Regions from separate parts of the Paenibacillus sp. YPG26 genome, predicted to be linked through region 1. Evidence: predicted binding sites of a transcription regulator. Region 1 holds the regulator's gene; each other region holds the start of a gene.
The links. Region 1 encodes Rex, which represses fermentation and respiration genes when NADH is low (regulators of the CRP and FNR family bind a similar motif). Its sites were predicted from a motif close to TTGTGAAATATTTCACAA; they were not measured.

Region 1 (8,253 bases):
ATCTCGCTTTGGCAGCTCGGGAAGGCGTAGATGTTGTCTTTCTGCCAAGCGTGCAGGAGATGTACCCTCAGCCTACGAAGACGAAGATCGCTGTGTCCGAGCTTACTGAAGAGCTGTGCGGTGCTTCGCGTCCCGGCCATTTCGACGGGGTAACCACAGTGGTGGGTAAGCTGTTTCATATGGTCGCACCCGATACAGCATATTTCGGGCTCAAGGATGCCCAGCAGGTGGCGGTCATTCGTCAAATGGTGGATGATTTGAACTTTGATATTAAGATCGTTCCCTGCCCCATAGTCCGTGAGTCAGATGGACTGGCGCTGAGCTCGCGGAATGTATATTTAAGCGAAGAAGAGCGGGAGCAGGCACTTATCCTGTCCAGATCTCTCCGTGAAGCAGAAGACTGGATTAAAAGCAATCCGGCAGTAACCACTGACGAAATTCGTGAAAGTCTGATTCGTAATATTAAGTCTCAGCCCTTGGCTGTCATTGATTATGTCGATATATTAGCTTTTCCGTCACTTACTCCAGTCCATACAGATGCCGCAATAAATGATCTGGATGTAGAAATCTTAATCGCCCTGGCGGTTAAATTCGGAACAACTCGCCTGATTGATAATATTCTTCTTACTACCAAAGGAGTGGCAACCCATGTATAGAACCATGATGAAATCCAAAATTCACCGCGCAACCGTAACGGAGGCGAACCTTAACTACGTGGGCAGCATTACCATCGATGAGAACCTTATGGAGCGCGCCGACCTGCTTGAGAATGAGAAAGTACAAATTGTAAACAATAATAACGGTGCCCGTCTCGAGACGTATGTCATCCCTGGACCACGCGGGAGCGGGGTAATCTGTCTTAATGGAGCGGCAGCAAGACTGGTTCAGCCGGGAGATACAGTCATTATCATTTCCTATGCCCAGATGTCCCAGGAGGAAGTTCGTGATCATAAGCCTACAGTCCTGTTCGTGGACGGAAATAACCGCCCAGTTGAGACCGCGAGCTACGAGGTGCATGCGACAGTCCGTTAAGCAGTCATCCATTATTTAAGGTGTTCCTTCAAGTATGAAAACATCCGCCTGAACAAAAAATGAACATAGGGCCGCAGCTTGCTTTCATTTTCGTTTAGGGTGGGATGCAGATGATGTTTCAGCATGTATTTGCGGAAATGAATGACATGTTGGAGGAAATCGCCGAGATGTACCCAGTTGCAAAAGGTAACCAAAAGCAGGAGCTTAGCAAAAAGTGGCAGATGCTCAAAACGATGAGCGATGGCATTATCGAAGAGTGGTTATCATTTGAGGAGAAAATGAGTGATGTGCGCAAAAGCTGGGGGTTCGCGGAATCCGCTGAGACTGTGGAGCTTCCTGAGATGAAGTCGGGATCCTTCATTAAGGGCCAGGGCTACTACAAGCTGATGATGTATTCCCATGCGGCCGAACAGTTCACGCGTACTACCGAGGAGTTTCAAGACAGTCTGCTGGCCCGGATTTACCTGGCCATGTCCTATCTGAATATGGATGATACCCGGGAGGCGGGACGTCATTTTCAGTGGGTGCTGCCACTGACCGACAATAAGCGGCTTAGATCCATCATTTATAACGCGCTGGGCTGTATTGAGGCGAAGATGAACCATATGGACAAGGCGCAGGAATATTTTACACTCGCACATCATATTGATCCTTCATTCACAGAGCCTTTGAATAATCTGGATGTGTGTCAGCAGAAAAGGGGATCGCTGCAGTTCGGAACTCAGCTTGCTTCCTTAATGTAGTGATCTTAATTGGATGAACGATGCGACCTGTACTGATGGGGGATTATTCGCATCGTTTTTTTTGTTTTTTTGCCGTTGAATAAAGGGTGCGAATATTTGTTTGCATGTCTTAATTTCCAAACCGAGTTTTTTTTGTTATGCTGTTAGAGAGACTGGAATGAAAGGTAATGAGTATATAATGAAATATGCCGTTCTCGATTTTGAAACGACAGGTAACCAGTCCTCTGATGAAATTATTCAAGTTGGGCTTGCTATTATAGATCACGATCGCACGATTAGTCAGGTATATTCTTCTTATGTGAAGCCAAGTGTGCCGATCCCGCCTTTTATCTCCGGGCTAACAGGGATAACCGATGAGGATGTCCATGGCGCACCCTTACTGGATGAGGTCATGATGGAAATGGTCCCTCTGCTGGACGATGTGGTCCTCGTTGGACATAATGTAGCATTTGACTTTAATTTCTTGCAGAGTGCTTTGGACAAGACGGGCTATTTGCCCTTTACCGGCAGAATTCTGGATACGATGGATTTCCTGAAAGTGATGTTTCCTTCGCTTACCTCGTATCAGCTTGGCTTTGTGTCGGGTGAATTCGGAATAACTCATGAGAGACCGCATCAAGCGGATTCCGATGCTTTGGCAACCGCACTTATATTTATTAAATGTCTGGAAGAAATTGATGAGCTTCCTCTGCTTGCTTTGCAGCGGCTGTCTGACCTGTTCTCAGGCGAGGACAGTGATCTGGGATGGTTCTATGATGCTGCACTGCAGGACAGAGAACGGGAGACGGATCCTTCAACCGATGGCTATACGTACTATCGTCAATTCGCGCTTCGTACTGAAGATTGGATCGATATCAAGCCTCCGCGGAGTGATGATTTCGATAATCCTCTTGAGGATAAGTCTTTCGAACAGTTCATGGATGAGGTTCGTGCCAATTTGAAGGGCAAACTTCCCGGTTACGAGGAGCGGGAAGCTCAGAATATTATGCTTGGAGACGTCATGCAGGCCTTTGATGAGGAGAAGCACCTCCTGGTTGAAGCGGGCACCGGCACAGGGAAGTCACTCGGTTACCTGCTGCCTGCAATTTATCACAGCGTTAAGTCTGAAGAGAAGGTTATGGTAAGTACACATACTATTAACCTGCAAGAGCAGCTTCGCGAGAGGGATATTCCTCTGCTCACGGACGTGGTTCCTTTTCCATTTCGGGCAGCCATCTTCAAAGGACGGGGGCATTATTTGTGTCTGCGCAAATTTGAACATAAAATAAACAAGAGAGACTTCGCGACACCCAAGGAAGAGGTAATGATAGCCGCTCAGATGATCGTATGGCTGACCCAGACCGAGACGGGCGATGATGAAGAACTGAACCAGGGTAACCGGGGGGCTGATTTCTGGGAGACGGTTGCCAGCGAATCGGATTCATGCCTCGGCCGCTCATGCCCGTGGTTCCGCAAGTGCTTCTACCATAAAGCCAAACATGAGGCAGGTGTGGCTGATGTGGTAATCACGAATCACTCCAAGCTGTTCACAGATGTGAAAGCGGGGCATCAGCTGCTTCCAAGTTATGAACGTCTTGTAATTGATGAGGCGCACCATCTGGAAGAAGTAGCAGGCAAGCATTTAGGTATGAATATGAAGTACTTCACCGTCGTGCATACCTTGACCCGCCTCTACAAGGACAGCCGAACCGGGCAGCTCCCTAACCTGCGGGCCCAGCTTCAGACCAGTGGGTCTGAGAAAGCAAGTGAGTGGGTAAGCGTGATTGATAATCTGTACCCGGAGATTCTTGAGATCAAGGAGAGCTGGGATCGTCTCAGCGATCAATTGTTCGGACTTATGCCTGAGCGAAGCGATGCGGCTCCGGGAGATCCGGGACAGTTCGTGCTTCGTCTGCTTCCGCACAAGAAGCCTAAGAATTGGGATGCGCTTAGTGAAATCGAGAATCAGATCTATATGACCATGGGCACGGTAATCCGCAAGGGTGAACGTATGGTGAATGAGCTGAAGGATGATGACGACAACTACAGCTCCGAGAGCCTGGTGACGGATATCAGTGGACTTTTCAAGGATTTGGGAGCAGAGAGGGACAGTATTCGTTCATTTATGAAGCTTGACAATGAGGAGACCGTCTACTGGCTTGAGGGTAACGGTCATTACCGAAGCCGGTCTCTGCAGATTTTTGCGGTGCCTGTAGAGGTAAGCGAACAGCTTAAAGCCCTGTTTTTTGACAAAAAGAAAAGTGTCATCATGACTTCTGCCACCTTATCCGTAGATAAGTCGTTCCAGTACATGATCGAACAGCTGGGTCTAACGGAAGCTTCCGAGCAGGATAAGCTGCTCACTTCACTGCTTCCTTCCCCGTTCAAGTACAGGGAACAGGCTCTGCTTGTCATCCCCCGGGATTTCCCGAGTGTGAAGGGCAGTGTCGGGGACGATCATTTTGTGAACACACTTGTGCAGTCTCTCGCAGACTCGGCGGTGGCTACGGAGGGTCGGATGCTCGTACTGTTCACGTCATACCGGATGCTGAGACAGGTGTATGATCCGCTGAAGGAGGTTCTGTCCGCTCAGGGGATCACTGTCATTGGACAAGGGGTGGACAGCGGGAACCGGACCAAGCTAACCCGGAGATTTCAGGGCCAGCAGGCCTCTGTCCTGCTCGGTACAAGCAGCTTCTGGGAAGGCGTGGATATACCCGGTGAGGCTCTAACGAGTCTGGCTATCGTGCGTCTGCCGTTCCAACCCCCGAACCATCCACTGGTGGAAGCCAAGAGCGAAAGGCTGCAGCAGCAGAAGAAGAATCCTTTTATGAAGCTGTCTGTACCGCAAGCAGTAATCCGCTTCAAGCAGGGTTTTGGACGGCTTGTGCGTTCCTCTCAGGACCGCGGTATCGTAATTGTATATGATACGCGAATTCTGGAGTCCTACTACGGAAAGTATTTCCTGTATTCTCTGCCAGGCCCGAAGATGGAGCATATGCCCACCAATCAGATGGTGCCCCGGATTTCGGAATGGCTTCAGCACCGGTAATGACCGGACTCAATTGCATTAGGGGGAAAAGAAATGAAGTCGGAGAAAATTTCAGATGCGGTGGTGCGCAGATTGCCCGTATATCTGCGCTTTCTGAATGAGCTGAGTCACCGGGAAGTCTCAACCGTCTCCTCACAGGAGCTTGGGCAGAAGCTGGATCTCAATCCGGCTCAAATCCGCAAGGATCTTGCTTACTTTGGTGATTTCGGACGAAAAGGTATTGGCTACGATGTCGCCTATCTAATAGAGAAGATACGCCAGATTCTCAATCTGGACCAGCAGATTAATGTGGCTCTGGTTGGAGCAGGGAACCTGGGTCAGGCTCTGTCCAACTACAATACTTATCTGAAGGATAACATGAAGATCGTGGCCGTGTTCGATGCTTCAGAGCAGAAAGTCGGCCAGAAAATAAATTCTCTAACTGTGCAGCCGATAGAAGATCTGGTTGCTACCGTGAAGAAGCTGGGGATCCGGATTGGAATCATCACGGTCCCTGACTTTGAGGCGCAGCGCGTTGCAGATCAGCTTATCGAAGCCGGTATTGAAGCAATTCTTAACTTTGCGCCTACAATTTTGAAGGTGCCTGCACAAGTGCGGCTGCACGCTGCTGATTTTACAACCGATCTGCTCAGTCTGGCCTATTATTTGGGAGATGGAAAGGAAGCACTGACAAATGAGTCGTAAATGGTTAATCGAGAATGGAAGCTTTGCTGTGTTGGAAGAGGGACGTTCTGTTGTTAAGGGATATATGTTAATTGAGGACGATCTGATTACATATGTGGGAGAGGCCCGCCCGGAGATTGAAGAAGGAACAGATACGTTCGATGGTAGAGGCTTGCTGTTCGCACCAGGACTGATCAATACACATGGTCATGCTGCGATGTCCCTGCTTCGTGGTTATGGAGATGATATGCTGCTTCAGGCGTGGCTGCAGGAGAAAATGTGGCCGATGGAAGCGAAGTTCACTTCCCGTGATGTATATTGGGGAACAGCCCTGTCTGTGGTCGAGATGCTTAAAGGAGGAACAACAACCTTCCTGGACATGTATGATCATATGGATCAAGTGGCGAAGGTAGCTGACGAATCGGGTATCCGTGCTGTGTTGATGCGCGGTGCCATCGGGCTGTGCCCAGAGGACGTACAGCAGCAGAAGCTTGAGGAAGCAATACGGTTCGCTAAGGACTGGCATGGCAAAGCGGATGGCCGGATTACGACCATGATGTCTCCGCATTCCCCATACACTTGTCCGCCTGCGTTCATTGAGAAGTTCGTACAAGCTGCACATGATCTGGATCTGCCGCTCCATACCCACATGTCCGAGACAGCTGCTGAAGTGCAGCAGAATATCGAAGAGTATGGTCTTCGTCCAACGATGCATTTGGAGAAGCTTGGTTTCTTCTCCCGGCCTTCGATCATTGCCCATGGTGTGCATCTAACTGATGAAGAAATCGGGATTCTTGCCAACCATAAAGTTGCAGTCTCGCACAATCCAGGCAGTAATCTGAAGCTTGCAAGCGGAGTTGCCCGTGTTGTTGATCTACAGAAGGCAGGCGTGGTCGTATCCCTTGGTACAGATGGGGCTGCCAGCAATAACAATCTGGATATGTTCGAAGAGATCAGGTTGGCAGCCTTGATCCATAAAGGTGTATCCGGTGATCCTACAGCTGTACCGGCAGAAGAAGCGCTTAAGATGGGAACGGTCTACGGGGCAGAGTCGGTATACCTTCCGAATACCGGAAGGCTGGCTGAAGGCATGAAAGCAGATTTCATTGCCTTGAACACAGACCAGGCTCATTTTATTCCGCATACGGATTTTATATCACATATTGTATACTCAGCGGGTCCTAAAGATGTAGAGCATGTCTGGGTGAACGGGAATCAGGTAGTCAAGCATGGCAGCTGTCTAACCATTGATGAAGAGCGGGTGCGCAGAGAAGCTCAGGCTTGTTTCGAAGGATTGCTCTCCCGCTAAGCGGAGCACTTCTGAGTGAAGGGGAGTGATCGCATGAAGAGAAAAACAAAACGGATCCTGATATCCGTATTTACTGTCTTGCTGATCCTGTTCGGTATTCAGCGCTACTATGTGTATACCATGGAAGATTACTGGAATGAGAAGGACGCGGCGGTGATTGTAGCCAAGCAGCAGGCTAATCTGGCTTCGTTCACGCATGCCAGTAAATCTGTATGGGATACGGTATGCTGGGTTATTGAAGGGAAAAATGCAGCAGGAGAAGATATTGTAGTCTGGGTCGTGGACGGCAAGGTTGACCATCAGGAGCTGGCCAAGAACGGGGTTAGCCTGGAACAGGTTAAGAGCAGCATCAAGTCCCAGATGCCGGATATCTCCATTGTTCGTCTTGTTCCGGGTATCTTTGACCAAGGGACTGGGAAGCAATACGTATATCAATTGTTCTATAAAGAAGGCGATCACTACAACTACAAATTCTATCGGTTCACAGATGGACAGGCATTGCCTAATACTTATACATTACCGAATCGATAGGCTTTATTGCAGGTGTGCCTAAGCAAAAAGACCTTCCTAATTAAATAGGAAGGTCTTTTTTGAATTGCGAACAATTCTTGAACTTTGAAAGAATATATCAATAATTTCAATTATTTTCTAAAATAAGCTTAGAAAAAAGTATATATTCTATGATATACTATTGCTTGTACAAATGAATATAAAAGGGTACACAAAAAAACGGAGAAATCCGTTAATTTTTTCGAAAGCTGCAATTCTTATGTATCTTATGTATTAATTTTATTAATGTATTGATTTTATTAAGGGGGATATCCATTGAAACTACGTCTTGTACCATTAATTACTAGCGCTGTTATCTCCGCTACCCTTCTTTTTGGTGGGTGGTTCGCCTATAGTCAGTTTGGGGTTGAGGCCCCGCTCAAGAAATTGGTTACCAATTATGAAGGTGTGAAGAATGCTCAATTTGATATTAACCAGAAACAGGTGGACTTGAAACTCGATTTGGAGCCAAAAACAGATTTAAGAGGTTTGGTTAAGCAGTTGACGGTGGATGGCAAGTCAATTATCGGCACTCGCAAGTTAAGATTAACCGTGGTGGATCACTCCAACAAAGTGCTTGATCAGTGGTGGTCAAGAGCGCTATTTCCGGTAGCGGAAGCTATGGACAACAAGAAATATACCGAGATTCCAGTTACGCTTGAAAAGCTCAAAGAAGGTACACCAGGACTATCAGTGAATACAGTAATGGATAATCAGAACATTTATGTATCTCTGTCTGACGGTAAAGCCAGCAAGTTCATAATACTTCCGCGTGTGCCGGGTGAGATGGGGGTATGGAATAATGTCTAAGTTCATGAAAGAAATCGTTGTCGGGGTTGTCACGGTGCTGCTTGTGTTCCTTGCATATATCGGAGTTAATATTATTCCGATCGTGATTGGATTAGCTATGGTCGGTGCTCTCTTTG
Region 2 (8,253 bases), 330 kb from region 1:
GCATCCAAATGTTCAGGGCCTATCCTTATAAGTCGGATTGTATCAGCTTCACAAGAGAAAGCGTTATCAAAATCCTATCCGCATAGATCTTAAATGTTCAAAATCCTCACCTCGGGCTCCTGAATTCCTGCGGGGTCCGCCCTGTGATCTTCTTGAACAGCGTACTGAAATACTGGGAACTGTTAATCCCCACATAGTCTGGGATCTCTACTACCGGAATGTCCGTATGGGTAAGCAGCATCTGTGCTTTCTCTATCCGGTATGAAGTCAGAAACTCAGTAATCGTTCGGCCGGTACAAGCTTTGAAAATACGGTGTACATAACCAGGATGAAGGTTAACTGAACCGGCCATGTCCTTGACTTGGATATCCCGGTCATAATTCTGGTGAATGTACCGGATCAATGTACTCACATATTCATTGCTCTCATAAGCTTCATTGGCAGTGACCTCCACCGCAAGCGTGGCTATACGAATGATCAGCTGGGAGAGCAGCAGGCTTATCATCAGCTGATTATCCGATGTCTTGGCATCCATCTCATGGATTAGGTTCTTAAGCGTGGGATAGATATCCCCATTCTCTCTTAACAGGACATAGGGCACCTTTAGCGCCAGAAGCCGGGCAACAGCCTGGTTCCCTTCAGCCATTCCCTTCATGCTTGGAGCAGCCGAGTCCTCTTCAGCGAAATGAAATTCCACATTCAGCATTCTGCAAGGACTTCCCTTGTCCACATGCAGCTTGTGGGTGACGTCCGCGTCTATCAGGATAAAATCACCTTTCTTCATTCGGATAGACTGCGATTCTGTATCCACCCTGCACGTGCCGGAGATGACATACATCACCTCCACACGGTTATGTCTATGAAACTTCATCTCGAAACCATCCCATTGCTTATAATAATAAGCTGCAATCTGCGGAATATAAGCACCTTCCAGCAGCTTGGGCTCGTACAAGCTGTAAGTGCGTTTAAGAATATCCTCACCCCCGTTGGCAGCCATGCTAACCCTTGATATCGTATCGAACTAACCGCTCAAGTTCTATTATAATAGGTTGACAGTAGATTTTCGCAGCAAAAATCCCTCTACAACCTAACGACCAGACCTTCTGGGCAAAGGTCTCAACCAGCATCGTTACTCGTAAAGGGATATATAGTTACGGCGGCCTCCTTAGTCGCTTTTCTCTCTTAAGTCTATTTATATATAATATCTCCGCGAAGAGACTCTACCTTATCCAAGGCAGCGGCAATATCTTCTTCGCCTACCCCGAAATGAGCTAGCGCCTCACCCAGATGCTTGACAATGGCATTGAAATGCTCTGGCTGAAGATTCATCCCGGTGTGAACCTTAGCCATGGCTCCTCCTGTATACTGGTTGGGCCCGCCCAAGGCATAGCTAATAAATTTGGTCTGGTGGGCACGCTGTTTGGTCATATCCGTATTCTCGAAGAAATGATTCACTTCACTATCGGCCAACACCAGATCATAGAAATAATCCACAACTTTAGCTATTGTGCCTTCACCGCCTAATTTCTCGTATAAAGTGCTCATAAAGTCATCTCCTATTCGATTGATATGGTTAACTTACCCATCCACTGTAATATAATACATTACACAATCCGGCTACAAACAACTCTTTGTTAATCCTAACTGTCTCAAGGGAATATAGACATCCAGTTATTGGGCAAGGAGTCTGTCTGATAGAACCTTCGCGGCCTGCTCACCTTGAGAAATGCAATCGGGGATACCCACACCGTCGTATCCTGAACCGCATATTAGCACTCCAGGATAGCGCACAGACATCACTGTTCGCAGACTCGAAATTCTATCTTTATGGCCAACCCTGTACTGGGGCATGGATTCGGGCATATGGGATACCACGCACAGCTCGGGTTCTGCAGTAATTCCCATAATGTCAGTTAATTCTTCTCTTACCTTCCTTGTCAGCTCCAGGTCTCCCATATTCACATCTGCTTCGGCACCGGCCCGGCCTATATAGGCTCTAAGCAGGATCTTGTCCTCTGGTGCGGTATGCAGCCACTTGAAGGATGTCCAGGTGCACGCCGTCATCAGCCTGCCCTCCGATCTTGGGATCACGAATCCCGAGCCAGTGAGCTTGGTGCGAATCTCACTCGCCTTGTAGCCTAATGCGACATTGGCAACAGATACATAGGGCACAGAGCCGAAGGCTTCCGATTCTCCAAAGCCATCCAGCAGCTTGCCGCAGGCAAAAGCGGGAACCGCCAGGATGACGGCATCTACCGGATAACTTTCCCCCGTATCCAGCCTGATCTGATATAGATCACCCTCCCGGCGTATGGACTCAATCGCGCAGCCTTTCAATATAGCAGCCGAGGAAAGCTCGCTTTCCAGCTTCTCGATGAGCGTCGACAGACCCTTCTTAAAAGTGAGGAACATACTCCGCTTGGCAATTTCAGGCAGCTCCCTTGCTGGTTCTGGAGTTCCAGAGGATGCTGCTGAGGACGCTGCCGTTCTACCGGCCATCATTCCAAGAATCAGACTGCGATACCTGCTCTCAATCTCATGGAACTGGGGAAAGGTAGACTGCAGGCTCAGCATACTGGTATCTCCGGCATAAATACCTGCAAGCAGCGGTTCAACCAGACGTTCAAGTACCTCCTTGCCAATTCTCCGCTCAATGAAGTCGCCGAGGGCTTCATCCCCCTTCCCTCTCCTTCTTGGAAGAATCAGATCCATCGCCGCCCTTGCCTTCCCTTGAATTGAGATTAAGTCTGTTGTGATAAAAGGCCCTACTTTCGTCGGTATTCCGAGAGCCAGTCCGGCCGGCATCTGCCGCAGCTTCCCCCGGTGTAATATGTAATTCGTTCTCGCCGCCGGGTTCGTGCCTGTTAACTCGCTCTCCAGACCGAGAGACTGTGCCAGGCGCAAGGCAGCAGCCTTCCGTCCGATAAATGAATCAGGCCCTCTCTCGATAATATAGCCATCTTGGCGTATTGTACGGATTTTGCCTCCTAATTCATTACTCTTCTCCATAATTGTGAGCTCAAGCGGTCTCCCTGCCTTCTCAAAATAAGTCTTCAAGTAATACGCGGCACTCAGTCCGCTGATTCCTCCACCAATGACAGCTATTCTTGGAACGTTATTACACATTTAGTATCCCCTGCCCCGCTTTTTTGTGTTAACGTACCATAACTAAAATTCAGCATTTGTGACAGTAATCACAAGGTCCTCAAGGCGATGGCCTATAATCTTAATAAGAGGACCCTCATTCGGTCCCAGCTATTCAACACATCCGAGGAGGAAGATACACATGAACGAATATACATCCACCGTGAACGCTACAGAATATCCCCCACAGCTTAAGCACAAGGTGATCTTTGAGACCTTTGATGAGCTGGAGCCAGAACAGGCCATGCTGCTCGTCAACGACCATGATCCCCTGCCCCTGTACTATCAATTCGCGGCAACCCGCGTGGATCAATTCAGCTGGGAGTACATTGAACAAGGTCCCGAATGGTTCCGTGTAAAAATAACCAAACAGTAAAGAGAACAATCGGGGATCCGGTGACTTCTGCTTCTGCCAATAGCAAGCAGCCTGCCAGCTGAATTCCCCGCTCTTCCCAAAAGGAGGCTGTTCGAGATCACAATAAAGATTAGGTCTGTACAAGCTGCCTTACTTATGCTTGTCATCCTGTTAATTATTGGAGGCTGCGATTGGAGCGTAGGTCAGCCAGCTGAATCCAGGCTGCCCTCTGGCAAGCCTGAAGTGCAGCGGCTGAATCAACCTCCGGTGCCGCCGGTAATCAGACGCAAGGGCAGAGAAGTATTTATTGAAATGACCGCCCAGATCACGCAGATTGAAATCTCCAAAGGTGTGCCTTATGAAGCCTGGACGTTCGGAGGCACCGTACCTGGACCCCTAATTCGGGTGAAAGAGGGGGATCAGCTTCATTTTACATTGAACAATATCGATCCCGAGACGCCTCATTCCATGGACTTTCATGCCGTGCATGCGGCTCCGAACCACAAATTCACCGATGTCATGCCAGGTGACAGGATGACCTTCAGCTATCCGGCGAATTCGCCGGGTGTGTTCATGTATCATTGCGGGACCAAGCCGGTACTTATGCATTTGGCCAATGGCATGTATGGCATGATTATTGTTGAACCGAAGGATGGATACCCTACCGATCAACAAGTAGACCGGGAATATATGATCGTGCAGAGCGAATGGTACAAAGAGAATGACTACCAGGATTTCTTGAACGGCAGGCCGCGCTATGTTGTCTTTAACGGGGACAACTTCACCCTGACCGATCACCCTCTGACAGCGAGGACGGGGGACCGGGTAAGGTTATATGTGCTCAACGCCGGCCCGAACGAAGTATCTTCCTTCCATGTGGTCGGAACGCTGATGGATACCGTCTATCTCGACGGCAACCCCCTTAATGTTCTGCACGGCATGCAGACCGTGCTGCTGCCAGCAAGCGGCGGCGCGGTGGTGGAATTTCAGCTGACTGAAGCCGGGGATTATACGATGCTCAGCCATCAGTTCAACCAGGCTTCTAAGGGAGCCGCGGGCCTAATTAGAGTTATCCCGGACGGCAAATAATCTTAGTGTCCCGCTCATAGATAAGAGACTGGCATTTATGTCAGTCTCTTCGTCTTCGTCGTTTAGTATCTTCGTCTCTTCATCTATTAGTCTCTTAGTCTCTTGCAATTTAATTGAACGTGTCTGAGATTTCGTCCTATAACCCTGACACCGCACCTGAGATCACTCTACTTCGCTAATACCTTAATTCTACTTCACTTACACCTTAACTCTACTAAACGAACACAGGTGGCTGTATAAAATTAACTGCCCATGCTAGTGGTCTGTTATCTTGTTAATCTCTTTGGGAGGGAACTAGGAATGTAGGAGCAATAAGGATCGCTCTCCAGATAATCGCCGGTCATCGCATACGCTCTCGCCCTAGATCCCCCGCAGAGCTCCTTGAACTCGCAGACACCGCACTTGCCCTTCAGAAGGCTCTTGTCACGGAGCTCTCTCATAACAACGGAGCTGCGATAGATCTCGCCAAGCGATCTCTCACGGACATTCCCGCATACAACGGGCAGGAACCCGCTGGGGTATACGTCGCCAATATGGCTGATGAACACAAATCCATCGCCGTCATTCACTCCTTTTGGTGCCCGGCCGAGTAGATCTTCACGCTTCATGACTTGACTTGGTGACGCAGTATTCAATCCTTCAGCAGTCTCAGTATTCTTCCTGCCTCTATTCCCAGCAGCCTCCGCTGTCCATGAGATTGGCTCTAGTCGCCGACGCTTCATTTCCTGCATATAGACCCGCCGGTAATGAGGCGCCTCCGTAGCCTTGATGCCATAAGGAACTCTGCCGGACAGCTCTGCCAGCCATTTCATGACCTCCTCATGCTGCTCGGCAGAAATAATATCCTTAACCATCCCCCGTCCGGTAGGCACTAAGAAGAATACACTCCATAGCACGGTGCCCATCTCGTGCACTTTCTGCGAGATCGCTTCAAGATCATGAAGATTATAATTTGAGACCGTTGTATTAATCTGAATCGGAAGCTCAAGCTCCTTCAGCCACTCAATCCCTTTCATGGTCTGATCAAATGAACCTTTGGTCCCCCGAAAGTAATCGTGAATCTCTGCGCAAGAACCATCAAGACTGAACGCCCATCTTGACAGTCCAGCCTCCTTGGCTTGCTCAATCGCCGGCTTGGTAACCCTTGGTGTAGCACTTGGTGTCATCGAGACTGACAAATGCTTCTCTCTAACGGCGTATTTAATAAGCTCGTAGAGGTCTCGCCGCATCAAGGGATCTCCCCCGGTGAACACGAACAAGGGATTGTCGAGTTCTGCGATCTGATCAATCAGTCTCTTCCCCTCTTCGAAGGTTAACTGCCGGGGGTCTGCCGTATACTGAGCCTCCGCCCTGCAGTGAAGACATTTAAGCGCGCATGCGCGAGTAACTTCCCATATAACAATGAACGGCGAGTCGGAGTAATCCCTCTCCTGCTTCATCATATTCATGCTGATTCCCCCAATCCAAATGTCTGTTATTCGAAACTAACACACACATGTGGGCAGCATTGTGACAGCTGTCACTTTTCATGAATAATAGGAACCAATATCTAGCCTGAATAGATCAATATCAGCCGGTGCGCGATGCCTATAAGCGTGCTAACAATAAGAAACCCCGCTTGGTTTGAAATGGGTTGGTACTCCCATTCTACAAGGCGGGGTTTCTGTCACTTGCTGTAATTCAGACTGTCTTGGAATTCTCATGCTTGACTGTCGCGGTTCCCGAGAGGCCATGTGTAATGAAAAGCAATATTCCTGTAAACAATACCCCACCTGCAAAGTTACCTAATAAAACCGGAATTTGATTCCACACCCACCAGTCACCCAGACTAACCTGCGCCCCGTACATAATCCCGGCAGGAATGACGAACATATTCACAACGGCATGTTCGAAGCCTTGGGCGAAGAAGATTAGAATCGGCAGCCACATAGCCAGGATCTTACCTGTTACCGAGCTTGAGGTGAAAGCCATGACTGCACCCAGTGTAACCATCCAGTTACAGAGTACCGCCTTCACAAATACGGCAATCATTCCATCACTGCCTAGTGCAGAATATCCATTTGTCTTGGTCTCTGCCAGCTTGATGATGTACTTGATTACTGGCTGGTCATGAATATGGCCAAAGTTCGTTACGGCCACATAATACAATGCCGCGTAGACGATGGAACCAACCAGATGCCCAACGATCACCCAGAAGAAATTCTCCAGCATACCTCCTATTGTTGCCCGTCTGGCTATTACTGCGAGTGGCGCAAGCGCAAAAGTACCTGTTACCAGCTCAAGTCCAAGCAGAATGATGATGACAAATCCTACCGGAAAGACCAAGGCTCCTATCAGTCCTAGTCCCGTCTGGGTCACTGCAGAGAAAGCAAGTGTAGTCGCGCAAGACAAGATAGCCCCAGCGAGAAATCCCCGAATAAGAAGATCCTTGACGGAAAGATTCGATTTGATGGTGCCAGCTTGAATCATCTGATTCAAGACTTCCTTCGGCTGTATATAACTCACAGTAACTCCCCCTCTTGATCCTCTAGGAGGCCCTTGTGGGCTCCATGGTCTCCACATGCAGAATGATATTGTCTGTGCTCTCTTCTACTTCCACATGGTAAGACTTGACACAGCCTTCGTCTGGAGCTTGAACCATCCCATCGTTCAAATTGATCTTCCAATCATGCAAAGGACAGTAGACATGATGATCACACACTAAGCCCTCAGACAGCTTCCCATTCTTGTGCGGGCATAAGTTCTCAATTGCGCGCAGTTCTCCGCCTGTCAATTTGAATATGGCAATCTCTGTGTCCAGGATCCGGACTACCCGCGCCCTCTTCTCCTCAATTTCGCTGGCTTGACCTATAACGTAACTCTTCATGTCGCATTTCCCCTTTGATATTGTTATTTGATTACATTCGTATGGGCTGAAGTGGTTCGTAGTTCTTGTTCAGGCGTTCCTGCTCAATGATTTCTGTCCAAGGGTCGGAAGTAAGTCCTGCACTAAATTCGTAGCGCTGCTGCAGAGCCCGGCGCTCTTCTTGGGAAGCCAGAGCTCTCTTGATGAACTCCAAACCAACACGTTCAATCCATTTGGATGTACGCTCATTGTAATTGGCATTCTCGCGGTACAACTGGAAGTACGCCAGTGTCCACTCGATAACTTCAGCTTCCGACTTCAGCTTGACCAGCAACTCAGCAGCCCGGACATCCGTCCCTCCGTTACCGCCAACATAGATCTCCCAACCCCCATCAATGGCCACAACCCCCAAGTCCTTAATAGTTGCTTCAGCACAATTTCGGGGACAGCCAGATACGGCAACCTTTGTCTTTGCCGGGGTACTTATACGTTCAAGTCGTTTCTCCAGCTCAATCCCCATACTCATTGAATCCTGGGTTCCGAACCGGCACCAGGTAGAGCCAACGCATGTCTTGACTGCGCGAAGGGACTTGCCATATGCAAATCCAGAGGTCATATCCAGCTCTTCCCATACTTTTGGCAGATCTTCCTTCTGGATCCCATATAAGCCTATCCGCTGAGCACCCGTTATCTTCACCGTTTCCACATTAAATTTGACCGCGACATCGGCAATTCTTTTCAGATCCTTCGCAGTTGTAACCCCTCCATGGATCCGGGGGATGACCGAGTATGTTCCGTCCTTCTGGATGTTGCCATGATT
Region 3 (8,253 bases), 1.7 Mb from region 1:
AGTAAGCTTCATACCGCCTGCTGCTGCTGGTACCCTCCGTGCGGCCAATGGAATATCCGATGGTACGGTAGCCTTTATTCCATAAGTGCCGGATTACCTCCTGGAAGCAATTGTAATGGTTCAAGAACACCGAAGACATCGAAGCCGCCCCAATGTCCTCACAGAGCACAATTGGCCCATACGAGTTATAGGCCTCAATATGCTGAAGGGGTAGAGCACGTGAGCAGATAATAACGCCGTCAATTTGCTTGTTCCGCATCATTTCCAGCATTCGCTGCTCTTCCTCAGGCTGGTAGCTTGTCTGAGATACCATGAGCTGATAACCGGACTTAAGTGCTTCTCCCGCTATCCCTTCCATCATGGCGCCGAAGTAGGAGTGATTAATCATGGGCAGGATCACCCCGATAATCTGGGTCCTGCCTTTCAGCAGATGCAGGGCATTAATATTACGGGAATAGTTCAGACGATCGATGGTCTCGAGCACTGCTCTACGCTTGTCTTCCTTGACATAAGGGTGATTATTGAGAACACGTGACACGGTAGTTACAGAGACTCCGGCGATCTTGGCGATTTCCTTGATATTGGCCATGGATCTCTCACCTCCCACTCAGCCATTATAATTAATCCGAACAAATCACTTGCTCTGAAATGCGTTTCACAAATTATATTAGCAAAGGGATAAGGCTTATTTCTCAGTCCCACGCAGCAGACAATCCACATAGAACCGGCGTTACCTGAGTCCAGGGCGTGACGGTCTTGCGTGGATTGTCTGTTATTCCTTGTGATGAATAACTGGCGTGTAGCCGTGCCGATACAGTCGATACCCCATCACAGCGAACCCCAGCGTTCCGCATAAGGTCAGCATAAGACTTATCTTGTACATCGTAACCGCGCCGAAATAGTGGTAGAGCCATCCTCCAAATGCTCCGGCGATCATGCCGGATATTCCGCCGAGAACCAGGGTGTATACGGCTTGTCCAGACGACCTGTATGGTCTTGGCAGGAATAAGGTGGTCAGCTGTGTACCGACATAGAAGAATCCGCCAAAGGTTACAGCGTGCAGCACCTGAATAAATACAATTTGCAGAGAACTAGTGACCTCGGCCATCATCATCCATCTTAGAGCGAGCAGCAGGCTGACCAGGAACATGCAGACCATGAGGTGGGTGATTTTCCTTGTCATATATCTGCGCAGCAGCATAAATACGCCCGCTTCCAAAATCGTCGAGACGAATACAGCCAAGCCGACGTAGAGCCGAGATCCACCGAGATCTGTGATGAAAAAGGGCATGAACATGGCGTTCATGGAGCTTGGGACAGCGACAAGCATACCCAGGATGATAAAAGATACAAAGTACCTGTTCCTCAGGGAACGGGTGAATTCCCACAGGTTCAGCCACGGTGTATCCGGGGCACGGCGAAGCGGCCTAAGCACCAGGGCGGAGCTGATCGCAAGAAACAGGACCAGCATGAACAGCAGGTACATGCCGTACGCACCGGATGCGTCCATAGCTGCTCCGGCAGCTACCGCGACACATGCCCAGCCGAGTGAACCCCACATGCGGAAGGATTCGAATCTTCGTCCGGAATTCTCGGCATAACACAGGGTCATCGTGTTGCTCTGAGCAAGCAATGGTGTCTGCAGGAAGTAGAATAATATCATGGTCCAATAGAGCATACGGTAGGTATCTACCAGAAATATAAGATAGCCGACAAGCAGGAGCCCGGACATCATCAGAAGAAGTACATATTTCGTATTCTGCTGACGATCATTGCAGTATTTCCAGAATGGATTGGCAGCAAGCGAGACGATAGGTCCCATGGATAGAAGCAGACCGATCTCCAGCTTGTTCATGCCGGCTTCCTGCAAATATAATTGGAAAAAGGCCGCAAAAATAACCATGGCCCCATAGATGAGAAAGTTAAGAAACTTAAGAGGAAGCAGTGACTGTGTTCTTAGTGAAGCGTATTGATGTCGCAAACGCGCCATTCCTTTCTGGCCTGTATGAATAACGGCCTGAACTCGGGTGAAGAAGACAATGGTCGCTAAGTAAATAAAACCGGATAAGATCAATGTATCATGTGATGGAAAGGGATACAAACCATGTTTTATAGGATTTTCTTAATTATGGCACAGAGGGGAGCGCTTAATTCATGGATATTACAGCTATAGTGATTGCGGGAGGGAGGTCAAGCCGTATGGGGAGGAACAAGGCACTGCTCCCTGTAGGAGAGCTCCCGGTGATAGAGAACCTGGTTCGGCAATTGGCGGATATTACCAAAAGGGTGCTTGTTGTATCGAACGAAGAATCTCCCTATCTGCATTTGGGTGCGGAAATTATACCTGACATCTACAGACAAGCTGGGCCGCTTGCGGGAATCCATGCCGGGCTGTCCGCATCCACAAGCTCATGGAACCTTATTACAGCCTGCGACATGCCCTTTGTGAACACAGCCGTCTTACAGCGGCTTATATCAGAGGCTGAGGCTCTTAGCGCAAAGGAACACCAAATGGGCACGAGGGAACTCATCGAAGCAGTGATTCCGCTTACCGCCGAGGGCTCTGTGCTGCCGCTGCTTGCGATGTACAGGCGCTCCGTGCTGCCGAGTCTTGATGCGGCTCTCAGAGAAGAGCAGCTGCGTCTTATCCCCTGGACTCAGACCCTGCATGCTGCTTATATTCCTGCACAGGAGCTGTGCAGAGAAGCAGGAGTAACAGAGGAGATGCTCTCTTTCAATATGAACCGGCCCGGGGATTATGAGAAGGCTTGTGAGATCTATGAGGAGTACAAGATCAGGCGGACATAGGCGGACGACGACATAGACAGGCATAGGTGGGTATGGATGGACATAGACAGTGGATGATCCAGACAAGCGCAGATAGATAGGTATAGTCGGACATAGGCGGACGAAGATATAAAGAGGCAAACATGGGTATGGATGGACATAGGCGAATGACGATATAGACGAGCATAGATGGGCATGTACTGGCATAGACATGCATGGACGAGCATATGCAAGTAAAATGGGTGGCGGGTTAATTTGTAAAGACAAGCCACCCGGCCTCAATGAAGAAGCGTGGGTGGCTTGTCCGGTTGTCTATGGAATCGTTGCTGCCTATCAGGGCATCAGATCCTGCTTATCCGCCGATCTGGGACATCCGGCGTGAGGTGGGGGTGTTGCTTTGATCTTTCTTTTCCAGAGCGAGTGCCATCTCGTGGTTCTTCGGCTTCGTCCCCAGGGAGTTAATGAACATGGACCGGATTGCATCAGGGTCATTCCTGCCCGTAACCTTCCGGACATTGAATTCTTCAGACCAGTACAGACAGGATTTGATATGGCCGTCTGCAGTCAACCGGAGCCGGTTGCAATTATCACAGAAGTGATCGCTAACCGGGTGGATCAGGCCGAACGTGCCTTGGGCGTTCTTGACTCTCATGTTCTGGGAAGGGCCATTGCCCTTCAGCTGGCCTGCAGCCTCCGTCTCCCAGCCTGCCGCCCGGCAGGCCTCCATAACAGCTTCCAGAGGCAGGTAGGACTCCCGCCACGAATCGGTAGCACTGCCGATTGGCATATATTCTATAAACCGCACATGAATAGGACGTTCCAAAGTCATGGCGATGAAGTCTTGAATCTCATCATCATTGTATCCCTTCATCAGCACTACATTCAGCTTGATAGGCTCAAGTCCGGCTTCTTCCGCGGCTGTAATCCCCTCGAGCACTTTGGAGACGTCGCCTCCCCGGGTAATCAGAGCATACCTGTCCTTGTGAAGTGAGTCGAGGCTGATGTTGATACGGTTCAGACCTGCTTCCTTAAGGAGGGCTGCCTTCTTGGGAAGGAAAATGCCGTTCGTTGTGAGCGAAATATCTTCAATTCCCTCTATGCTGGACAGCATGGATACAAGCTGCTCCAGATTTTTGCGGACAAGCGGTTCTCCCCCGGTAAGACGGATCTTGCGCAGCCCGATAGGAGCCAAGGCGGCGGCGACTTCAGCGATCTCCTCATAGGACATAATCTCGTCGTGAGGCTGGAAGACCATCCCCTCGGCGGGCATGCAGTACACACAGCGCAAATTACAGCGGTCCGTTACTGAAATCCGGAGATAATCGTGAATCCGTCCGAAAGAGTCATTCAGCATTTCCATCCAGATTCACCCTTTCTGCGATATGAAGCTTGGAATAGGAACTAATAATACTTATTATAGTTCATTTTGAGGTATCGCGAAGCAAGTGATTGGGCAATCTTTTAAAAAAAATATTGAACCTTGGAAAGTGACATCAGAGGGGAGATGTGACGGAGAGGAGGCTTCGAGCTGTGGGAGCGAACATGGTCGATTGGAAGAATATTATGAAAGCGCGTTCACGCTAATGTCAATATTAAATGTGAAATCGTTCACTTGGAAAGATCTGTATTGGCTATAATATAAGAGAAGAGACGTCGTCAATCAGGTAAGGAAGGCGGTATCTCTAATATAAGTGAATCCAGGGAGCTGACTTAGGATGACAACGACTATATTGCCGGATAGAGTTACTGCAAGCGAAGAACAAATGCTGTGGCTGGAACGCAGAGGCTGGGTATACCAGCTGCTGGTTGATTTTCTGCGCCGTGAGCCTCGTCTCTCCTTAATTGCACAGTACCGCCGCGAAGGCAAGCTTAAAGGTCCGGTGATATCGGGTGAGGGTGCCCGCTTACTGAAGGGATACTTGGATAGTATAAATGAAAGCCGGCTTCGGCAGGTATGTTATGAAGAAGCTGATGAATATATGAGGCTGTTCGCGGGGAGTCAGGCTGTACTGCCTCTGACAGAAGGGGTATTCCGGGCTAGACGGGAAGGTTCCGAGGCCTTGAGGAACATCTCGGGGCTCGGGGAAGTCTATTGTGAGTGCGGAGTTGTGTTCAACAAGCTGCATAATGAACGGGATGATCATATCGCGATTGAACTGGAGTTCATGTCCGTGCTTGCAGACCGGATGCTTGTGGCAGGCTGTGTCAGGAACAAATGCACGGAGCTTGCCGACATGCAGATGTGGTTCCTGGAGTCCCACCTGCTGCAGTGGGCACCAGCCTTCGCTGAAGCCCTGCGGAGAGAGGCGAGGACTCCGTTATACAAAGGTCTGGCTGTACTGCTGTCGGACTTTCTGGCGCGGGATCTCAGCATGCTGCGTTTATGGAGAGCTGCACTAGACTGATTCATACACACGCTGATAGGCACAAGCTAAGACCATTTGACCTGTGCAGATTATTGCGTGATCTACCCTACCGTTTTGACCTACTCCCGCTCTTAGTGTGAGTGGGCGGATCGGGCAAGAGGAAATGATGTTGGTGATAGGACAAAGGGCCGCACCCCTGTAGAGTTATCTACTTAGGGTGCGGCCCTTTATTATATGGTTGTTGTGATTATGAATGCAGAGTGCTTAATTCAAATCAAGCTTTAGCTGTAGACTTGGATCTTCCGCCTCGGCGCAGCTTCATCAGGAACTCATAGACAATCGGCACAATCACGAGTGTCAGCAGGGTCGAACTGATCAGTCCGCCGATTACGGTAATTCCGAGCCCCCGCGAGATGATTCCAGCACTGTTCTCAAGACCGATGACAAGCGGCAGCAGCGCACCGATTGTGGCCAGAGCGGTCATCAAAATCGGACGAAGACGGGTTGCACCGGCCTCCAGAATAGCTTCCCGGGTAGAGAGGCCTTCGCGTTCCTTATGAATTACACGGTCGATCAGGACGATGGCATTGGTAACCACGATCCCGATCAGCATGAGTGCACCCATAAGTGACGATACGTTCAGAGTTTCTCCGCCGATCAACAGGGCGATCAGTGCGCCAATAACGATGAATGGCAGGGAGAACAGGATGGCAAATGGCGCAAGCCCGCCCCCAAACGTAACTACAAGCACGAAATATACGATTGCAACCGCGGCGGCCATGGCAAGGCCAAGCTGGGTGAAGGTATCGTTAATCTGTGCTGTAACTCCGCCGAATTCCACTGTGACGCCATCCGGCTTGTCATAGGCGTTAACTTTGTCCTGCAGGCTTTTGGAAGCGCTGCTTACATCTGTAGAAACGATATTGGCACTAACCTCAATAACCATTTTGCCGTCAATACGCATGATGGAGTTAGGTGAGATGCCTTTGTCTACTTTGGCTACATCCTTAATAGCTACTTCCTTGCCAAGCGGAGACAGGAGTGTCTCATTCTCGATGTCTTCCAGGCTCTTGTAGGTCTTGTTGTCAGCTTCGATATAGACCTTGTAGTCCTTGTTATCGATCTGCACCTCGGTCAGCACCGGACGGTCACGCTGCGGACTGAGCTTCATGGCCAGTTGTCCGGCTGTAAGTCCAAGTGAGCTGAGCTTCTCCTGGTCCGCGATCAGGGTGTACTGGTCATAAGCTTTGGACAAGCTGGAATCGCCTTTGTCAAAATGAGCCTTGTCCTCATTCACCCATTTCAGAATCTGATCGGATACCGGCTGGATCTGCTTCAGATTATCGCCAAAGACCTGAACGGCAAGCTTGCTGCCGCCCATGCCTCCGCCCATGCCGGACATCTCCTTCCAGGTTCCCTCAGGCACCTGAACCTTCAGATCATCGACTAACTTCTTCTTCACATCTTCAAAGTTCTTCGTGTCCTCTTTATAGATCACATAGAACAAAGCGGAGTTGGAAGGGCCGGGACTGAGCGGATTGGAGCCCCCTACGGAATACTGCATTTTATCAAGACCAGGCTGCTTCAAAATAAACTTCTCGGCAGTCAGCGCACGCTGCTCGACATCCTCACGCGTGTCGCCTGGTGCAGGCGAGTAGGTCACCATAGCATACTTCTCGGATTGCTCCGGCATGAAGCTGGTGCCGATGAATTTGGTCAGGAACAGACTGCCAATCAGCAGCAGAACCGCGAATCCGAAGGTGATCAGCTTATGGTTCAGGGACCAGTTCAGAATCTTCTGGTAGCCGCGGGCCATCGCACCGGGCTTCTCCTCATGATCATGCGTCTTCTTGAGACCATTCCTGAACAAGGTATGGGCCAATGCGGGTACCAGAGTGATGGCAACCAGCAAGGACGCAAGCAGTGAGAACACCATGGTGAGAGCGAATGGGGTGAACAGCTCGCCCACCATGCCGCTAACGAAGGCAAGCGGCAGGAAGACCGCGATCGTTACGATTGTAGATGAGGCGATCGGAACGAACATTTCGCGCGTCGCCTCGCGGATGAGTTCGCTGCCCTTAAGCTTCTCGCCGGTTAGGGATAGGCGCCGGTAGATATTCTCAATGACAACGATGGAGTCATCGACGACCCGGCCGATAGCTACAGTCATTGCACCCAGGGTCATCATGTTCAGCGTAATATTCATCTGGCGCAGAGCCAACACGGCAATAAGCAGCGAGAGAGGAATCGAGATTACCGAGATAATGGTAGAGCGGATATTCCGCAGGAAGATCAGAATGATCAGCACGGCGAACAGGGCGCCGAATACAGCTTTGCTAAGCATAGTGTTCACGGAATCCTCAATCGGCTTACCTTGATCCATCAGGGTGGTAATCTCAAGATCCTTGAATTCGGACTTCAGGGACTCTGCCCGGTCCTTGACTTTGTTAACCACATCAACGGTATTGGCGTCATTGGACTTCACAATCTGAATCCCGATGGATTCCTTGCCATTCGTCCGGGAGATGGACTCCGCCTTGCCCACGACATTGATTGCGGCCACATCTGTCAGCTTAACCGTAGGAATAGACGCTGGCACAGCTGCAGCTTGTGCTCCGGCCCCGCCAGCAGCAGCACCTTGGCCCGCCGCGCTTTGGCCTGCCGCGCCTTGCGCACCAACTCCGCCAGCGGCCGCGCTTTGGCCTGCTGCGCCTTGTGCTCCAGCTCCGCCAGCGGCCGCACCTTGGCCTGCTGCACCTTGCGCTCCGGCTCCGCCAGCAGCCGCGCCGCTGCCAGGAGTCACAGGGATGGTGACATTCTTCAGGTCCTCCACCGTTGTGATGGCTCCATCAACAACGACAGCCTTCTGCGATTTGTCCATTTCGAACAAGCCGAGCGGCACACGGACGGCCGAGGCTTGAACGACCCCTTTTACCGTATCTTCAGTCAGGCCGAGCTCCTTAAGCTTCTCCTGGTTGAACTTCAATTGAACTTCCTTCACATACTGACCGGCCACCTGGACGGAAGCGACACCTTCCAGCTTCTCCAGGGCAGGCTTCACATCACTCTCAGCCGTCCGGGTCAGGTTCTCCAGATTGCT
Region 4 (8,253 bases), 1.6 Mb from region 1:
AGCATAGTCCCGCTAGTTTAAATGAGGGTCCCCACCAAGTTTAAAAATAGTTTAAAAAATAACAAAACCAGGACGTGCGTCTGCACATCCCGGTTCATAGGGTTCGATAGATTAGCGGCTTAAAGGTTGTATCCGCATTAGTGTCCCACTGCCGCTGCTCTCGATTTCCAGCCCCAAGGCCATCTCCTTAAGCAGCAGCTGGACAATGGACAGTCCAAGTCCGGCCCCTTTGCCGCCGCTGTCAGCCTGCATGCCGGGACCCCGGTCGGTGATAATCAGGGCCGGATGGCCGTGGTGCATCTCGGTATCCAGACCGATATAACCGCCTGACCCCGCATGGCGGACGATGTTCTGGAAGAGGTTATCGAGTACTCGCCGGAAGGCCTGTTCATCCACATTCCAGATCAGCGGGTCTCCCTCCAGGTTGATATCAGGAGCGAGCCCTTCCCTCTCCCACAAGGGGTACCAGGCCGCCGCGCTCTCCCGGACAATACGAAGCACATCCTGCGGCTTCCGGTGAATGGCATATTTGCCGCTGGTCAACAGATTATAAGAGAGCAGATGATCAATCAGGTGATCAAGGTCGCTCATCTTATCCTGCATTAAGGCAAGGGACTGCTTCCCCTGATCCGTAAGCTGTTCCTTCTTCAGCGAGTACAGATGGCTGCCTATAACGGTGAGAGGTGTCCTCAGATCATGGGACAGATTGCTGATCAGGCGCTTGCGCAGCTGCTCCTCCTCCTGCTCCCGCCTGCGGCTGTCGCCCAGCTGGTCGATCATGGCGTTGAACGACTGTTCAAGCAGCCCAATCTCGTCGGCCCGGCCGGTATGGATCTTCCTAGGAATGCCGTCTTCACCGGGAGCATGCATGGCCGATTCCAGTGTAAGCAGCCGTGTTCGGATTCTTCGGAAGAACAAGTACGAGATCCCGGCGAAAAAGCCGAATAGGAGCAGCAGCGTGATGGCGAATAAGCTTGGGTCGGAAGCAATACCGTTAAGTTCAAGGTAGCTTGGAGGTATTTCGATGGCCATGAACCCCTGCTGTCTGCTGGAATTCCCCCCGATAAAAGCGACAACGGCGAAATAATCCCTGTTCCCGGTGCTTGTCTTCATGTACTGAATGGTGTCTTCATTCGACCATTTGACCGGTCGTGACCCGGGAGGCAGCTGCAGCCGCGTCATCCCGCTATGATCTACCCAGAAGACGGAGGCGAAGGGATACTTCTGCTTGAACTGCTTCAGCTTCTGATCAATCTGATCAGGGGAGGCATCCGCAAGCTGCTCGGCCGCCGTATGCCAGTTGTCGGTCAGATATTCTCTTCGTACGAAATGCTTGTTCTCCACCGGATGCTTGTCGCTGACTACAGCACTCTTGATCAGCCACGACGCAACGAAGCTGAGTGGAATTACCACCGGTACGAACATAAGCGCCGCGAGTACGATTAATAAATACCGGGATAGCAGTGAACTTCGGAACTTAGGGAACCGCTGGAACTTCATGCCTTTACCCGGTACCCGATCCCGCGGATCGTCTCAAGGATTTGCGGCGCAGCAGGATCTAGCTCGATCTTCTCTCTTAAATAACGGATATGCACCATGAGTGTCTTGTCCCCGTCTAGATAGGGATCTCCCCATACCGCTTCATAGATTTGTTCCTTGGTCATCACCTGGCCCAGATGCCGGATGAGGTACATGAAGATCTGGAACTGCTTGCCGGTCAGGATAATCTCGCTGCCGGTCAGCTTGTTCTCCAGCCGGTTCTCCCGCTCGAATACCCGCAGATGTCCAATCTCCAAAGGCTGTCCACTCAGGGACCCGCTTCGGCGCACGAGCACTTCAATCCGCGCCGCGAGCTCATCCGGGTGGAACGGCTTCGTCAGATAGTCATCGGCGAACTGCAGCCCCTGCAGCTTGTCATCAATGGAGGAACGCGCCGAGAGCATCAGGATGGGCAGCTCCGGGTGGTTCCTCTTCAGACGCTGTCCAACGGTGAAGCCGTCAAGACCAGGCAGCATTACATCCAGAATAACCAGATGGCAGTCAGCTGCCGCTTCCACCGCGCCTTCGCCGCTCGTCAGCCATACCACCTCGTATCCCCTTTCCTGGAGGTCTTTGCAGACCCAGCTACCGATCTCCGTATCATCTTCGATATAAAGTATATGAATTGCCACGTTCCCTTTCCTTTCCGGCCGTGCCTTAATTTGAGTGCATTATACCATGAACTGCCAAACTGTAAGTAACTTAAGACGCAGAGAGGCCCAAATGCAGAGGAATCAGACGATCGCTTGCAAGGCATTCCGGCCGTGAGTGTGTCAATTTTCTCGACGCTTGTGACTTTAATCACAATAGGCTCCAACAGGGCGTGGTACTTTTAATTTGAGAAAAGTTCTCATTCCCGGAATGCCAGGAGACAGTGACGACTGCCTCGAGGCTTTCCCCTCATGGAGGTTATTCTATGAACAGCAAGTCCGTTAACTTTCAATCGACTTTATATGATCTGTGTACAGCAGATCCAGAGATTATAGACATTATGGTTGCTTTGGGCTTCGGGCAGATTGCCAAGCCCGGGATGCTGCAAAGTGCAGGAAGATTCATGACCATTCCCAAAGGGGCGGCGATGCGAAAGATTCCGCTTGAGGAGATCGTGCAGGCTTTCGAGGACAGAGGATACGAAGTTATAGCCTAGATAAATGAACTTAAAAAGATGGCATGAAAGGGAGGAGTTACGTCCGTCCCCATAATATGAACATTTTATTGAGGCTTAGATAGATATGAACGAGGAGGAGAATCATCATGAGCGAGCTTATTAACAATCGGGAGACACAAATTGCGGGCCAGTCCAAGCGTCAGGATATGCTCAAAGAGATTATCAAGGAGCTTCATCAGGGTAAAAGTGTGGATGAGGTCAAAGCCCGGTTCGAAGAGGCCGTAGGAGACGTAACTGTTGAGGAAATCTCCGCGATGGAGCATGCGTTAATGGAAGAGGAAGGTATCCCCGTCTCGGAAGTGCAGCGGTTATGCTCGGTGCATACGGCGATCTTCAAAGGCTCTATAGAAGAGATTCACCGTTCCTCAAAGCCGGAGGAGCAGCCGGGACATCCCGTGCACACCTTCAAGCTGGAGAACCGGGAGATTGAACGGCTGGTGAACTTCAAGCTTCAGCTGCATACGGACCGCTACCGCAAAGAAGCAGGCCCTGAAATTACACTCAAGCTGCTCGAAGACCTCAGCCTGCTGCTGGACCTCGATAAGCATTACAGCCGAAAGGAGAATCTGCTCTTCCCTTACCTGGAGAAATACGGGATCTTTGGGCCGACCAAAGTGATGTGGGGGGTAGATGACGGCATTCGCCTTATGATCAAAGAGACAAAGGCGATGCTTAGCGCGAATAGAGAGGAACCTGTAAATGTCCAGATTGTGGAGAGTCTGGAACGGATAATTACGGAAGTGAACGAGATGATCTTCAAGGAAGAGAACATTCTGCTTCCGATGGCGCTTGAGAAGCTGACCGAGGACGAATGGGTGAAGATCGCCCGCGAGAGCGATGAGATCGGCTTCTGCCTGACCGCTCCCGACCAGGAATGGAAGCCGGAGCGTGCCGCTGAGCCTGGTGAGGCCGTGGAGGAGGAAGCAGCTGGCACTCGGGACGGATTCGTCCGCTTTGAGACTGGCATTCTGTCTGTGGAACAGCTGGAGGCTGTAATGAATCACCTGCCGGTCGATCTTACCTTTATTGATGAGAACGATGTGGTTCGTTACTTCTCCCATGGCAAGGAGCGGATCTTCGCCCGGACCAAGGCCGTCATCGGCCGTACCGTCCAGAACTGCCACCCGCCGCAAAGCGTGCATGTGGTGAACGAGCTGCTGGCTGACTTCAAGGCCGGTCGCAAGGACGCGGAGGATTTCTGGATTCCGGTCAAAGACAAGTTTGTCTATATCCGCTATTTTGCGGTAAGAAGTGAGACCGGCCAGTATCTTGGCACCCTGGAGTTCACACAGAACATTGCACCGATTCGTGCGCTGGAAGGACAGAAACGGATTTTGTCATAACTTTGTTAGATATGCGGCTATATATTTGTGGACAGAACGCTCTGTGTACCCCTCTGGGGGAAGGAGCGTTTTTTGCATATCCTTTTCCAGATGAAAGGGGTTCCCTGCACAGCCATACGTTACCGTAAAAGCCTTGCTGACAAGGGGTTTGAGAAACTCTGCCTTCTCTTGACCGATAGGGAGGGTTCGCTTATAGTGGGTACGTAGGAGCAAACTATTTTATAGAGAAAAAGGTGGCTTGTAAAATGTCTGAACAAATCTACATTGGTGTCGATCTGGGCGGAACGGCAATTAAAGTCGGCATCTGTAACGAGGAAGGCCAGCTTCTTCATACGTATGAGGGACCGACAGAGGTGGAGAAGGGCGCGGATACCGTTGTCAACAATATTGAACGGTATGTACGTCTTATTGTCGAGCAATCTCCATACGAGTGGGATCAGCTGGTGGGTGTTGGCGCAGGGGTTGCCGGCTTTACGAATGTCCGTGACGGGATCATTATCTTGGCACCAAATTTAGGTTTGAAGGATGTTCATATCCGCAGCATTCTTGAGCAGCGGCTCGGCAAGCCAGTCCGTATAGATAACGATGCCAACGTGGCTGCGCTTGGGGAAGCCTGGGCGGGCGCTGGCAAAGGAGTAGGGAATTGTGTCTGCTACACGCTCGGTACGGGTGTTGGCGGAGGTATTATCATTAACGGATCTATATATCAAGGCTTCTCTGGCATGGCCGGTGAGCTGGGTCATATGGCCGTAGTTCCTGATCTGGAAGCGATTCAGTGCGGCTGCGGCAAGATCGGCTGCCTGGAGACGGTATCATCCGCTACCGGAGTCATTCGCATGGCGAAGGATGCTGTGGAGCGCGGGGATCGTACGACTCTATCCCAAGTAGAGAACATTATGGCCAAGGATGTGTTCGATGCAGCCAAGGACGGGGACGAGGCGGCAGTCCGCATCGTTAGCCGTGCAGCCTTTTACCTGGGCAAATCCATCGCTCAAGTGAGCGCGGTGCTTAATCCGCAGCGCTTCATTATTGGTGGCGGCGTGTCCAAGGCAGGCGATATTCTGTTCAACGAAGTCCGCAGCGTGTATGCCAAGTTAACACCAGAGCCTCTTCAAGAGGGCGTCGACATTGTCCCTGCAATTCTTGGCAATGATGCCGGAATGATCGGGGCGGCAGGCCTCTTCTTGCACTAAGTCGTTAAAGATTATTATAAAAGACGCAGTTAAAGAATTGACTTGAGGGTAAGGCGTAACGGAGGGGAAGCTTGGAACTGTAGGAGCGAAAGCGATCGCCTTTGTCTCCGGATTTCATCCGTCTTGCGGCATAAATCAAGAAATCTGGAGACAACAGCGGCCGAAAGTCCAAGCATTCTCCGTAGTTACGACTGTACACACAAAATGTGAACATTTTAAATGCGGCTTATATATAGAAAAGATTGTGAGGGAGGGAAATCAGATGACGAACAAGGAACAAACTTCGGTTGCGAACTTGATCATTATTACAGGCATGTCGGGTGCGGGGAAGTCGCTCGCTGTACGGAGCTTGGAGGACCTCGGTTTTTTCTGTGTAGATAACTTGCCCCCGGTGCTTATTCCCAAATTTGCCGAGCTGATTGAACAGTCTAACGGCAAGATTGCCAAGGTTGCGCTCGTCATTGACTTAAGGGGACGGGAGTTCTTCACGGCACTGTCGGAGTCTCTCAATTATATCAAAGATCATTTTACAATTAAGTGTGAGATCCTGTTCCTTGACGCCACCGATTCCGTACTGGTACAGCGTTACAAGGAAAGCCGCCGCAGGCATCCGCTGGCTCCGGAAGGGATGCCGCTAGATGGCATCAGATTGGAGCGCAAGATGCTGGAGGAGCTGAAGACCTCGGCTACTCAGGTGATAGATACCAGCAATATGAAGCCCGCCGTGCTGAAAGACAAGATTATATCCGGCTTCTCTCATCTGGAGAGCAGCAATTTATCTGTAAATATTACTTCGTTTGGATTTAAATACGGAATCCCGATCGATGCCGATTTGGTCTTCGATGTGCGTTTTCTCCCGAATCCGCATTATATTGAGCAGCTCCGTCCGAACACCGGACAGAACAGCGATGTATATGAGTATGTAATGAAATGGCCTGAGACCCAGTCCTTCCTGACCAAGCTGCTGGATATGCTTCATTTCCTGCTGCCGCAATATCATAAGGAAGGGAAGAGCCAGGTGATTATTGGTATCGGTTGTACCGGAGGCAAGCACCGCTCTGTTGCGATCGCTGAATATTTGGGCCGTATGCTCGGCACGAGCGAGACCGAGACGGTCCGCGTCAGCCACCGGGATTCCGATCGAGACCGGCATTAAGAGGTGAATGGAGAAGTGAAAGAGCGGTCTGCAAGTGAAAGAGTGCCGCGGATCGTGGTGATGGGCGGGGGAACCGGCCTGTCAGTCATGCTCCGCGGCCTGAAAGAGAAGCCTCTGGACATAACAGCAATTGTGACCGTGGCCGACGATGGGGGCAGCTCAGGCATCCTGAGAAGTGAGCTGCAGATGCCGCCGCCTGGTGACATCCGGAACGTGCTTACCGCGCTTGCCGATGTAGAGCCGCTGTTATACGATATGCTTAATTATCGTTTTACGACAGGGTCGGGACTAGCCGGACACAGCCTCGGGAATTTGATTCTAGCCGCAATGACCGATATATCAGGTGATTTCGTAACGGCCGTGCGTGAACTCAGCCGTGTATTTGCGGTTCGGGGACGGGTGCTGCCTGCGGCTCAGCACGCGGTTATTCTTCATGCTGAGATGGAGGATGGCAGTATTGTTACCGGTGAGTCGAAGATTCCTGAGGCCGGCGGCAAGATCAAGCGGATCTTTCTTGAGCCGGAGGAGGTGGAGCCGCTTCCTGAAGCGGTGGAAGCCATTCTTGAAGCTGATGCGATTCTAATCGGCCCCGGAAGCTTGTATACCAGCATTATTCCGAACCTGCTTGTGCCCAAGCTGGCCGAAGCTGTTCTGGCCAATAATGAGGCCATCAAGATCTTTGTCTGCAACGTGATGACCCAGCCCGGAGAGACGGACGGTTATGCCGTCAGCGACCACCTTGAGGCTGTATATGAGCATGTAGGGCATCACTTATTCGATTATGTCATTGTGAACGATGGCGAGATTCCTGAACAGGTACAGGACTTCTATGCCGAGAAAGGGTCCAAACCCGTTAAGGTCGACTGGGATGTCGTAACGGGCCGGGGCTACAAAATGATCGCGGACACCCTGGTGCTGTTCCGCAGATATTTGCGCCATGATGCTGACAAGCTCAGCCATCATATCTACCAGCTGGTGCATAACTGGAGTATAAGAAAGAGGTGAGTCCCTTGTCGTTTGCGGCACAAACCAAAAAAGAACTGACCATGATCGAAGCCGAGCCTTGCTGCGAGCAGGCCGAATTATCCGCCCTAATCCGGATGAACGGTTCCGTCTCGGTGTCGAACAAAAAAGTCATTCTGGACATTTCCACCGAAAACGCCGCGATAGCAAGACGGATTTATTCTTTGATCAAAAAGTATTTCGACGTTCATACGGAGCTGCTCGTGCGCAAAAAGATGCGTCTGAAGAAGAATAACGTATATATCGTGCGGATTCCCACATACGTACAGGAGATTCTGAACAAGCTCAAGATCGTATCCGAAGGGTTCATTTTCACGCCGGGGATTAACCCGGAGCTAACCCGGAAAAACTGTTGTAAGCGGGCTTACCTGAGAGGAGCCTTCATGGCTGGGGGATCGGTGAACAACCCGGAAGGCTCTTCCTACCACCTGGAGATTGCCTCCATGTATGAGGAGCACTGCCAGGCCCTGGTGGATCTGGCCAACCAGTTCCACTTGAATGCACGCTGCATCGAACGCAAGAAAGGCTTTATTTTCTATATCAAGGAAGGCGAGAAGATCATTGAACTTCTGAGCATTATCGGGGCCCATCAGGCCTTGTTCAAGTTCGAGGATGTACGGATTATGCGCGACATGCGCAATTCCGTGAATCGGATCGTCAATTGTGAGACGGCAAATCTCAATAAAACCATAGGCGCAGCCATTCGGCAGATTGATAATATCAAGCTGCTTCAGAGGGAGATCGGCCTGGAATCGCTGCCGGATAAGCTCAGGGAAGTGGCCGAGATCCGGCTGGCCCATCCGGATATGAACCTCAAGGAAGTCGGAGAGA

Region 2: LDO05_RS10165 (DUF2249 domain-containing protein) is a predicted target of Rex. The motif match lies at 3,183-3,200, and genes of this name have one in related genera.
Region 3: LDO05_RS16920 (TorD/DmsD family molecular chaperone) is a predicted target of Rex. The motif match lies at 4,384-4,401, and genes of this name have one in related genera.
Region 4: LDO05_RS01130 (DUF1858 domain-containing protein) is a predicted target of Rex. The motif match lies at 2,329-2,346, and genes of this name have one in related genera.

The regions. Positions count from the first base shown of each region.
Region 1 is NZ_CP084530.1:1,825,194-1,833,446, forward strand. It holds gene panC (pantoate--beta-alanine ligase) at 1-656, shown strand, start outside; gene panD (aspartate 1-decarboxylase) at 649-1,032, shown strand; gene LDO05_RS08620 (tetratricopeptide repeat protein) at 1,143-1,775, shown strand; gene dinG (ATP-dependent DNA helicase DinG) at 1,954-4,806, shown strand; gene LDO05_RS08630 (redox-sensing transcriptional repressor Rex) at 4,840-5,490, shown strand; gene LDO05_RS08635 (amidohydrolase) at 5,480-6,778, shown strand; gene LDO05_RS08640 (cell wall elongation regulator TseB-like domain-containing protein) at 6,812-7,309, shown strand; gene LDO05_RS08645 (hypothetical protein) at 7,604-8,137, shown strand; gene LDO05_RS08650 (AAA family ATPase) at 8,130-8,253, shown strand, end outside.
Region 2 is NZ_CP084530.1:2,158,639-2,166,891, forward strand. It holds gene LDO05_RS10150 (AraC family transcriptional regulator) at 107-997, opposite strand; gene LDO05_RS10155 (group I truncated hemoglobin) at 1,189-1,545, opposite strand; gene hemG (protoporphyrinogen oxidase) at 1,672-3,126, opposite strand; gene LDO05_RS10165 (DUF2249 domain-containing protein) at 3,287-3,520, shown strand; gene LDO05_RS10170 (multicopper oxidase domain-containing protein) at 3,656-4,588, shown strand; gene LDO05_RS10175 (TIGR04053 family radical SAM/SPASM domain-containing protein) at 4,855-6,036, opposite strand; gene LDO05_RS10180 (formate/nitrite transporter family protein) at 6,269-7,093, opposite strand; gene nirD (nitrite reductase small subunit NirD) at 7,116-7,454, opposite strand; gene nirB (nitrite reductase large subunit NirB) at 7,486-8,253, opposite strand, start outside.
Region 3 is NZ_CP084530.1:3,570,868-3,579,120, reverse strand. It holds gene LDO05_RS16940 (LacI family DNA-binding transcriptional regulator) at 1-589, opposite strand, end outside; gene LDO05_RS16935 (MFS transporter) at 773-1,990, opposite strand; gene mobA (molybdenum cofactor guanylyltransferase) at 2,155-2,808, shown strand; gene moaA (GTP 3',8-cyclase MoaA) at 3,140-4,147, opposite strand; gene LDO05_RS16920 (TorD/DmsD family molecular chaperone) at 4,503-5,192, shown strand; gene LDO05_RS16915 (efflux RND transporter permease subunit) at 5,428-8,253, opposite strand, start outside.
Region 4 is NZ_CP084530.1:213,030-221,282, forward strand. It holds gene LDO05_RS01120 (HAMP domain-containing sensor histidine kinase) at 112-1,500, opposite strand; gene LDO05_RS01125 (response regulator transcription factor) at 1,497-2,171, opposite strand; gene LDO05_RS01130 (DUF1858 domain-containing protein) at 2,456-2,686, shown strand; gene LDO05_RS01135 (DUF438 domain-containing protein) at 2,794-4,050, shown strand; gene LDO05_RS01140 (ROK family glucokinase) at 4,296-5,243, shown strand; gene rapZ (RNase adapter RapZ) at 5,506-6,399, shown strand; gene LDO05_RS01150 (gluconeogenesis factor YvcK family protein) at 6,460-7,404, shown strand; gene whiA (DNA-binding protein WhiA) at 7,410-8,253, shown strand, end outside.